Regions from separate parts of the Janthinobacterium sp. GW823-FHT06H09 genome, predicted to be linked through region 1. Evidence: predicted binding sites of a transcription regulator. Region 1 holds the regulator's gene; the other holds the start of a gene.
What was found. Region 1 encodes HrcA, which represses chaperone genes, less so after heat shock. Its sites were predicted from a motif close to TTAGCACTCNNNNNNNNNGAGTGCTAA; they were not measured.
Positions count from the first base shown of each region.

Region 2: a site for HrcA is predicted at 2,379-2,405, ahead of rpoH (RNA polymerase sigma factor RpoH). Genes of this name have one in related genera too.

Region 1 is NZ_JBXAHC010000007.1:122,033-125,611, reverse strand. It holds gene AC1Q6X_RS13575 (outer membrane protein assembly factor BamE) at 1-545, opposite strand, end outside; gene fur (ferric iron uptake transcriptional regulator) at 742-1,173, shown strand; gene hrcA (heat-inducible transcriptional repressor HrcA) at 1,225-2,241, opposite strand; gene AC1Q6X_RS13560 (HAD family hydrolase) at 2,359-3,084, opposite strand; gene AC1Q6X_RS13555 (hypothetical protein) at 3,331-3,579, shown strand, end outside.
Region 2 is NZ_JBXAHC010000010.1:199,466-203,044, forward strand. It holds gene AC1Q6X_RS18950 (antibiotic biosynthesis monooxygenase family protein) at 1-330, shown strand, start outside; gene AC1Q6X_RS18955 (hypothetical protein) at 334-786, opposite strand; gene AC1Q6X_RS18960 (hypothetical protein) at 964-1,230, shown strand; gene rpoH (RNA polymerase sigma factor RpoH) at 1,320-2,213, opposite strand; gene ftsX (permease-like cell division protein FtsX) at 2,624-3,544, opposite strand; gene AC1Q6X_RS18975 (cell division ATP-binding protein FtsE) at 3,541-3,579, opposite strand, start outside.

The DNA of each region.
Region 1 (3,579 bases):
GGAGCGGCATCGGCCGGCACGGGCACGGCGCTCGGCGCCACGGGCGATGGCACGACGGCGGCAGGCACGTCGGCCTTGGCGACCTTGGCGAATGGCGACGGGCCGGCGATGCGGTCGATATATTCTTTCTCCGTCGGCAAGTTGCCGCCTTCGAAACGTTCAACCTTGCCATCCTTGCCGAAGTACACGACCACGCGGCTGCTGGTGGTTTCGCCACTGCCCCGCGCCAGACGGAATGGATAATCCCAGCGGTCGGCATGGAAGATATCGGTCAGCAGCGAAGTGCCGAGGACGAAACGCACCTGGTCGCGCGTCATGCCTACTTTCAACTGGGCCAGCATCTCTTCGGAGACAAAGTTGCCTTGTTGAATGTCAGGACGGTAGGGCGAGAAAAACCACATGAATTTTTGCAGCGGCGTAATGGTGGTCGTTTGTGCGCCCTGTTCGGGAACCAGTTCCTTGCCTTCTTTTTGAGCAGCTGCCGGCTTTTCGCCAAGAATGCCACGGTTGGCGCAGCCGGACACGGCCAGCGCGACACAGACCATGCCTGCCACGACTGGTGCTCGAAATGAAATACGGTGCCAGAGAGATGGCAATACAGCCGGGGTTACGCGCATAAATGACCTCAATTGGATGAACAAAACGCCAGGAGTGACCGGCCCGCCAAAAAAAAGCATATTTTGGCACTCCCCGACAAAACGCTATATGATAAAGCACCTGACCCACATACGAGCAACAAACATGAGTAACAATCCTAGTGATCTCAAGGCAAGCGGCCTGAAAGCCACCCTGCCACGGCTGAAGATACTCGATATCTTCCAGAGTAGCCCGGTACGCCACCTGACCGCGGAAGACGTCTACAAGATTCTGCTGGCCGACAATATGGATGTCGGCTTGGCAACTGTCTACCGTGTCCTCACGCAATTCGAACAAGCCGGCTTGCTTAACCGCAACCATTTTGAAACCGGCAAGGCGATTTTCGAACTCAACGAAGGCTCCCACCATGACCACCTGGTGTGCCTCGACTGTGGCCGGGTCGAAGAATTCTTCGACGAAGAAATCGAAATCCGCCAGCAAAAAGTGGCCGAAGAGCGCGGCTTCAAGATCGCCGAACACGCCCTGGCCATCTACGGCAACTGCACCAAGACAGCTTGCCCGCACAAAACAGCCTGACCCACGCCGGCCGTTCCCGCAAGGGGCCGGCCGGCGCAGCATTGAACCGCATCAATGATGGCTGAGCGCGCTCGACAGCAGCTTGGCCGTGATGTCGACGATCGGGATAACGCGCTCGTAAGCCATGCGCGTCGGTCCAATCACTCCCAACGTTCCCACGATCTTGCCGTTGACTTCATACGGCGCCGTCACCACGCTCATCTCATCCATCGGCACCAGGTTCGATTCGCCGCCGATGAAAATCTGCACGCCCGTCGCCTTGCTCGACACGTCGAGCAGCTGCATCAAGCCCGTCTTTTGCTCGAACATGTCGAACATCTGGCGCAGCGAATGCATATTCGATGACAGATCGCTCACGCTGAGCAAGTTGCGCTCGCCGGAAATGACCATGTCGTCGCTATGGTCGGCCATCGCTTCGCTGCCCGCTTCCACGGCCGCCTGCATCAGGCTGCCCATGTCGTCGCGCAACTGGCGCAATTCACCCTGCAGACGCACGCGCACGGCGTCGAACGACAGGCCGCCGTAATTCTGGTTGATGTAATTGGCCGATTGCACCAGTTGCGCCGGCGTATAGTCGGCCTCCGTCAGCAATAAACGGTTCTGCACATCGCCGCCGGGAGCCACGATAACGAGCAGGATGCGTTTTTCGGACAGGCGCAGGAATTCGATTTGCTGGAATACGGATTCGCGGCGCGGGCTGAGCACGACGCCGGCGAACTGCGACAGCGACGACAGCATCTGCGCCGCGTTGGCGATGGTTTTTTGCGGCTGCGGCGTCTGCAGGCGCATGCGCGACTCCACCATGTGCTCGTCCAGGTGCCGGACGGTCAGCAAGGTGTCGACAAAGATGCGGTAGCCGCGCGGCGTGGGGATGCGTCCGGCCGAGGTATGCGGACTGGACACATAACCGAGCTCTTCCAGGTCGGCCATGATGTTGCGGATCGTGGCCGGCGACAGGTCGAGGCCGGAAATTTTCGACAAGGCGCGCGAACCGACCGGCAGGCCGTCGGCGATATATCGCTCGACCAGGGCTTTCAGCAGTGTTTGGGCACGTGTATCGAGTTGCATGGTGTCTTAGGTAAGCAAATATTCTTTAAACAAGCATATTGTTAAGCAAGCGGCAACGAAAGCGGCCGAACGTGCATCAACAGCGCCTATTATGCACGTTCGCCCGTCCGACGGCGATCAATCTTCCAGTTGCTCCTGCAGCCACAGCAGCAATTCATCAAAGTTGGCGCAGATGGCGTCGGGCTGCACGCCGGCGGCCAAATGGGCATCGCTGCCCTTGCGGTTCATCCACACGGCACGCATGCCCGCCCCTTGCGCCCCCGTGACGTCGAAATACAGATCGTCGCCGACATACACGGCCTCATGCGGCGCCACGCCCAGCGCGGCGCAAGCGGCCAGGAAGATGCTGGCGTCGGGCTTGGCGACGCCGAAATCGCTGGCGGCAATCGACACTTTAAAATGCTGCGCCAGGCCGATAATTTCAAGGTCCGCATTGCCATTCGAGATCGAGCCGACCAGCATGCGCTGCCCCATCCAGGCCAGGCCGGGCAAGACATCGTCATACGGCTGCACGCGATGGCGCGCCGCCAGGAACTGCGCGATGGCGCCGTCGACCAGGGCGGGATCTTCGCCGGCGGCCTCGAAGGCGGTCAGCAAGCCCGCGCGGCGCAGCTCGATCAAATTGCCATGGAAATGCGGTTGTTCATTGAGCATGGCCAGACGGTGCTGGCGCAACAGCTCGATGGAAAACTGCTGCGCCACCTTGGGCGCATGCGTGGCCAGCCAGTCGTGCAGCAGGGTTTCGGCGGCGGCAATCACGGGGGCGATGGGCCACAAGGTATCGTCGAGGTCGAAGAGGATGGCCTTGGGCGGCACGGCAGGTTTTACAGGGGCAAGATACATGGAACTCACTATATAGATGCCGCGTCACGGTGCGCAGCCCGCAGCTATTGTCGCACCGATCGCCGCCGCCGGCATGGCGGCGCCCCCATGAAATGGGGCCGGGCCGGCGCTTCCCGGCGAAAAATTGTTACAGGGTGATACAAGGCAAGATCATCCGGCTTGCCAGATAGACTAAAATAGGCGCCATTCCAATGCGGCGCCAGCGTCCGCGTTGCGCTACCCAACCTAATTCGTTTTGGAGAATGTATGAAAAATTTGTACCTGCGCTCGATGCTGGCGGCGGCTTGCGCCGTCACATTGGCGGCCTGCGGCGGCAGCGGCGGCAATCTGTATCTGAGCGGCCAAGTCGTCAATCTGGCAAAAGATGGCCTGATTCTGCTGAATGACGGCGAACGCCTGCCTGTCACCTCAGGCCAGACTTCCTTTGTTTTCACCAAGCTGGTCAGCACCGATGACCGCTACGATATCACCATCGCGCAACAGCCAAAAGGCGCC
Region 2 (3,579 bases), on a different contig from region 1:
GAAGTCTGGCCCAGCGCCGAAGGACGCCAGCAGTATCTGGACCTGGCGGCCGCGCTGCGTCCCTTGCTCGCTGAAGTCGATGGATTCATTTCCATCGAGCGCTTCAGCAGCCTGAGCGAGCCAGGCAAACTGCTGTCGCTGTCTTTCTTTCGCGACGAAGCGGCACTGGCGCAGTGGCGGCAGCTGGAAGCGCACCGCGCGGCGCAATCGGCGGGCAGGCACGGTGTGTTCGACGACTACCGGCTGCGCATCGCCGGCGTGGTGCGTGATTACGGCATGCTGGAGCGGCAACAGGCGCCGACCGACAGCCGCCAGCGCCACGATGTCTGATGCTTAGCGGGGCAGGGCGCCCTGCGTGATTTTTACCTTGACCCGGTAGGTGGGCGCGGCCGCGTCCAGGGCGGGCGGCGTGGCCGGATCGACGTCGAGCAGGGTGAACGTCAGGTGGTTGACGGTCACGGAGCTGGCGGCGCCGGGCATGGACTCGGACAAGACGATATCGGTGGCGCCCGCGCTGTTGAGCAAACTGAAACTGTAGCTGACGTAGCCTTTCCACACGCACACGGCGCCCTTGCGGCAGCGGCTGTCGTTGACGCGCTCGAGTTTCAGGGTATCGGTGGCCGTGATGGCGACCTGTTCGCCCGGCGAGAGCACGTGGGTGACGCTGCGCGGCGTGTTTTCCGCGTCGCCGGCGCTGCCGGCCGCGCCGCAGCCCGCCAGCACGGCCAGGCAGGCGATGAACAAGGGTAACAACCACGTTCGGTACGATTGATGTAGATAGTGCATGTTTTTCCTTTCAGGTGGAGCGTCCCGGCGTGGCGTCCACGCGTGGGATGAAAATGATAATAACAAAATGATATTTTTCTGGCGCACTATTGGCGCGCTGCCGATGAATTGACGCGCCGGCCACGCGGCGCGCCGATTACTGCGTAGAATGGCTGTTTTGAAAATCAGGAAACAACCATGAAAAAAACCGACCTGGCCAAAAGCGATGCCAAGAAACTGATGGGAAAGATGAATGTTCCCGGCGCCGGTGCATTCGGTAAGGAAGCGGTGGTCGTCGACCGCCGCGAGCAGCGCAAGCGCGATCAGGCGCTGGGCCTGGTGCCGTTCGCCGTTAAGCTGAACAGCGATCTGGTGTTGCAATTGCAGACCCTGGCCAAGGAGCGCGGCGTGGATCTGAATGAATTGGTCGCCGAGCTGATCACCAAGGGCTTGGCTGCAGCATAAGGGCTGACAATGTTTATCTGTTGATAAATATCATTTATAAAACTAAAAGGCGCCTTGCGGCGCCTTTTGCATTGCGGCATTGCTTTCGATTACACGTAGGCCGCCAGGGCGCCCTTCATTTTCTTCAGCGCCGCCACTTCGATCTGGCGGATGCGCTCGGCCGATACGCCGAACTCTTCCGCCAGCGCGTGCAGCGTGGCACCGGAGCCGTCGTCGTTGGCCAGCCAGCGCGCTTCGATGATGCGGCGCGAACGGGCGTCCAGTTTGGACAAGGCCGTTTCCAGGCCTTCCGATTGCAGGCGCGTCACTTGTTCCGCTTCCAGCACCTTGGTCGGCTCGCTTTGCTCCGACGACAGGTAGGCGATCGGCGAAAACTTGTCGTCTTCATCGTCGGTCGGCGATTCCAGCGCGATGTCGCGGCCGCTCAAGCGCGTTTCCATTTCGATCACTTCTTCGCGCTTCACGTCGAGCAGCTTGGCCAGCGCATCGATCTGTTTCGGCGTCATCGCATCGAGGCCCGTCTTGTGGCTGCGCAGATTGAAGAACAGCTTGCGCTGCGCCTTCGTCGTCGCGACCTTGACCAGGCGCCAGTTTTTCAGGATGTACTCATGCATCTCGGCTTTCACCCAGTGCATGGCGTACGACACCAGGCGCACGCCCTGGTCCGGATCGAAACGTTTCACGGCTTTCATCAAGCCGATATTGCCTTCCTGAATCAGGTCGGCATGCGGCAAGCCATAGCCCAGATAGCCGCGGGCAATCGAGACCACCAGGCGCAGGTGCGACAGCACCAGTTCTTGCGCGGCGGCCAGGTCATTTTTTTCGCGCAGGCGTTTCGCCAGCGAAATTTCTTCGTCGTGGGTCAACATGGGCAGACGGTTCACGGCCGAAATATAGGCGTCGATATTGCCCAGATTGCCAGTGAACCCGAGGCCCAGCGCATTACTTTTGGTCGGAACCAATGCGGATGTTGCGGACATCATAGTCATGTTTTCTCCCTCGTAGTCTTGCTTTGTTCCAGTTGGCCACATCACACGATGTGGCCCGATTGTCTGTTCTGTTTTGCGTATTCGGTCTTGCACTTTGCAGATCGCGGCACCATCTTCATCTGGCGTCCATGGCGGTTCTGCTGTTGGTATGTCCCTATATTAGCACTCTCTGCCTGAGAGTGCCAATCAGCACATTTAATCGTCCTGATAGCCTAAATACTATGGTGATTTAATGCTTGATATATATCTCTGAACAGCGCGAGATAGCGCTTTACGACAACGTAGCCAGTCTACGGCCTCTGGCTGAAGCGAGCCTTAAGAATACTTGCTAAATATCAAGATAACAGCAGATGGGGATGGCGAGGCGCATGGCGGCGCCAGGAGCGCCGCCATGGAAAGGAAGGTCAGTTCAGGCGCGCCAGGTGGCGCTGTACGCAGAGGAAGGCGCCGATCAGGCCGAGGCCGGCGCTGACGGCCAGCAAGCCGGCCATCGGCAGCGGTGCCAGCGGCACCAGCTGGAATTCGGACGCATACAGGCGGGCAAACTCGGCAATCGCGGTATTGAGCGGCTGCAAGGCCAGCGCCACGGCACCCAGCGCCAGCGCACCGGCGCACAGGCCCAGCAGGGCGCCCGTGTAATAGAAGGGGCGGTGGATGAAGGTGTCGGTGGCGCCGATCAGTTTCGAGATGCTGATTTCATCGCGCTGCTGCATCACTTGCAGGCGGATGGTATTGAAGACCACGGCGATGACGGCCACGCCCAGGGTGATGGCCAGCAGCAGCAGCACCAGGCGCAGCACGCCCAGCAGGGCCGCCAGACGCTTGACCCAGGCCGAATCGACTTGCGCCGATTCCACGCCCGGCAGGTGGCGCAACTGTTCCGCCACGGCATCGACATCCTGCGCTTCGCTGGCGCTGCTGAAGGCGTCGAGTTTCAGCACATAGCTGTCGGGCAGGGGATTGTCGCCCAGGGTGCTCAGTACGTCGGCCAGGCCGTTCTTGTTCTTCAGCGTATCGAGCGCCTGTTCGCGCGGGATGAAGACGATCTTTGCCTTTTGCTCGCCGACGATCTTGCGCATGGCGATGGCCAGGGCCACGGCTTGCTCGCGCGGCGTGTCGATCTTCAGGAAAACGCTGATTTCCGGGTCGACCGACATCTGTTCCGACATCGGGCGCACATTGTCGAGCATGGTCAAGCCGGCGAACGGCAGCGACAGGGCGATGGCGACGACGAGCACGTTCAACAGGAAGCCGCCTGGCGACTTGCGCAAGTGAATCAGCGCCGAACCGAGCGCGAAGCGGTGTTGACGGAACCAGCCTCTCATGCCTGTTCTCCCTGCGCGTCGTCCGCATCGGGGGA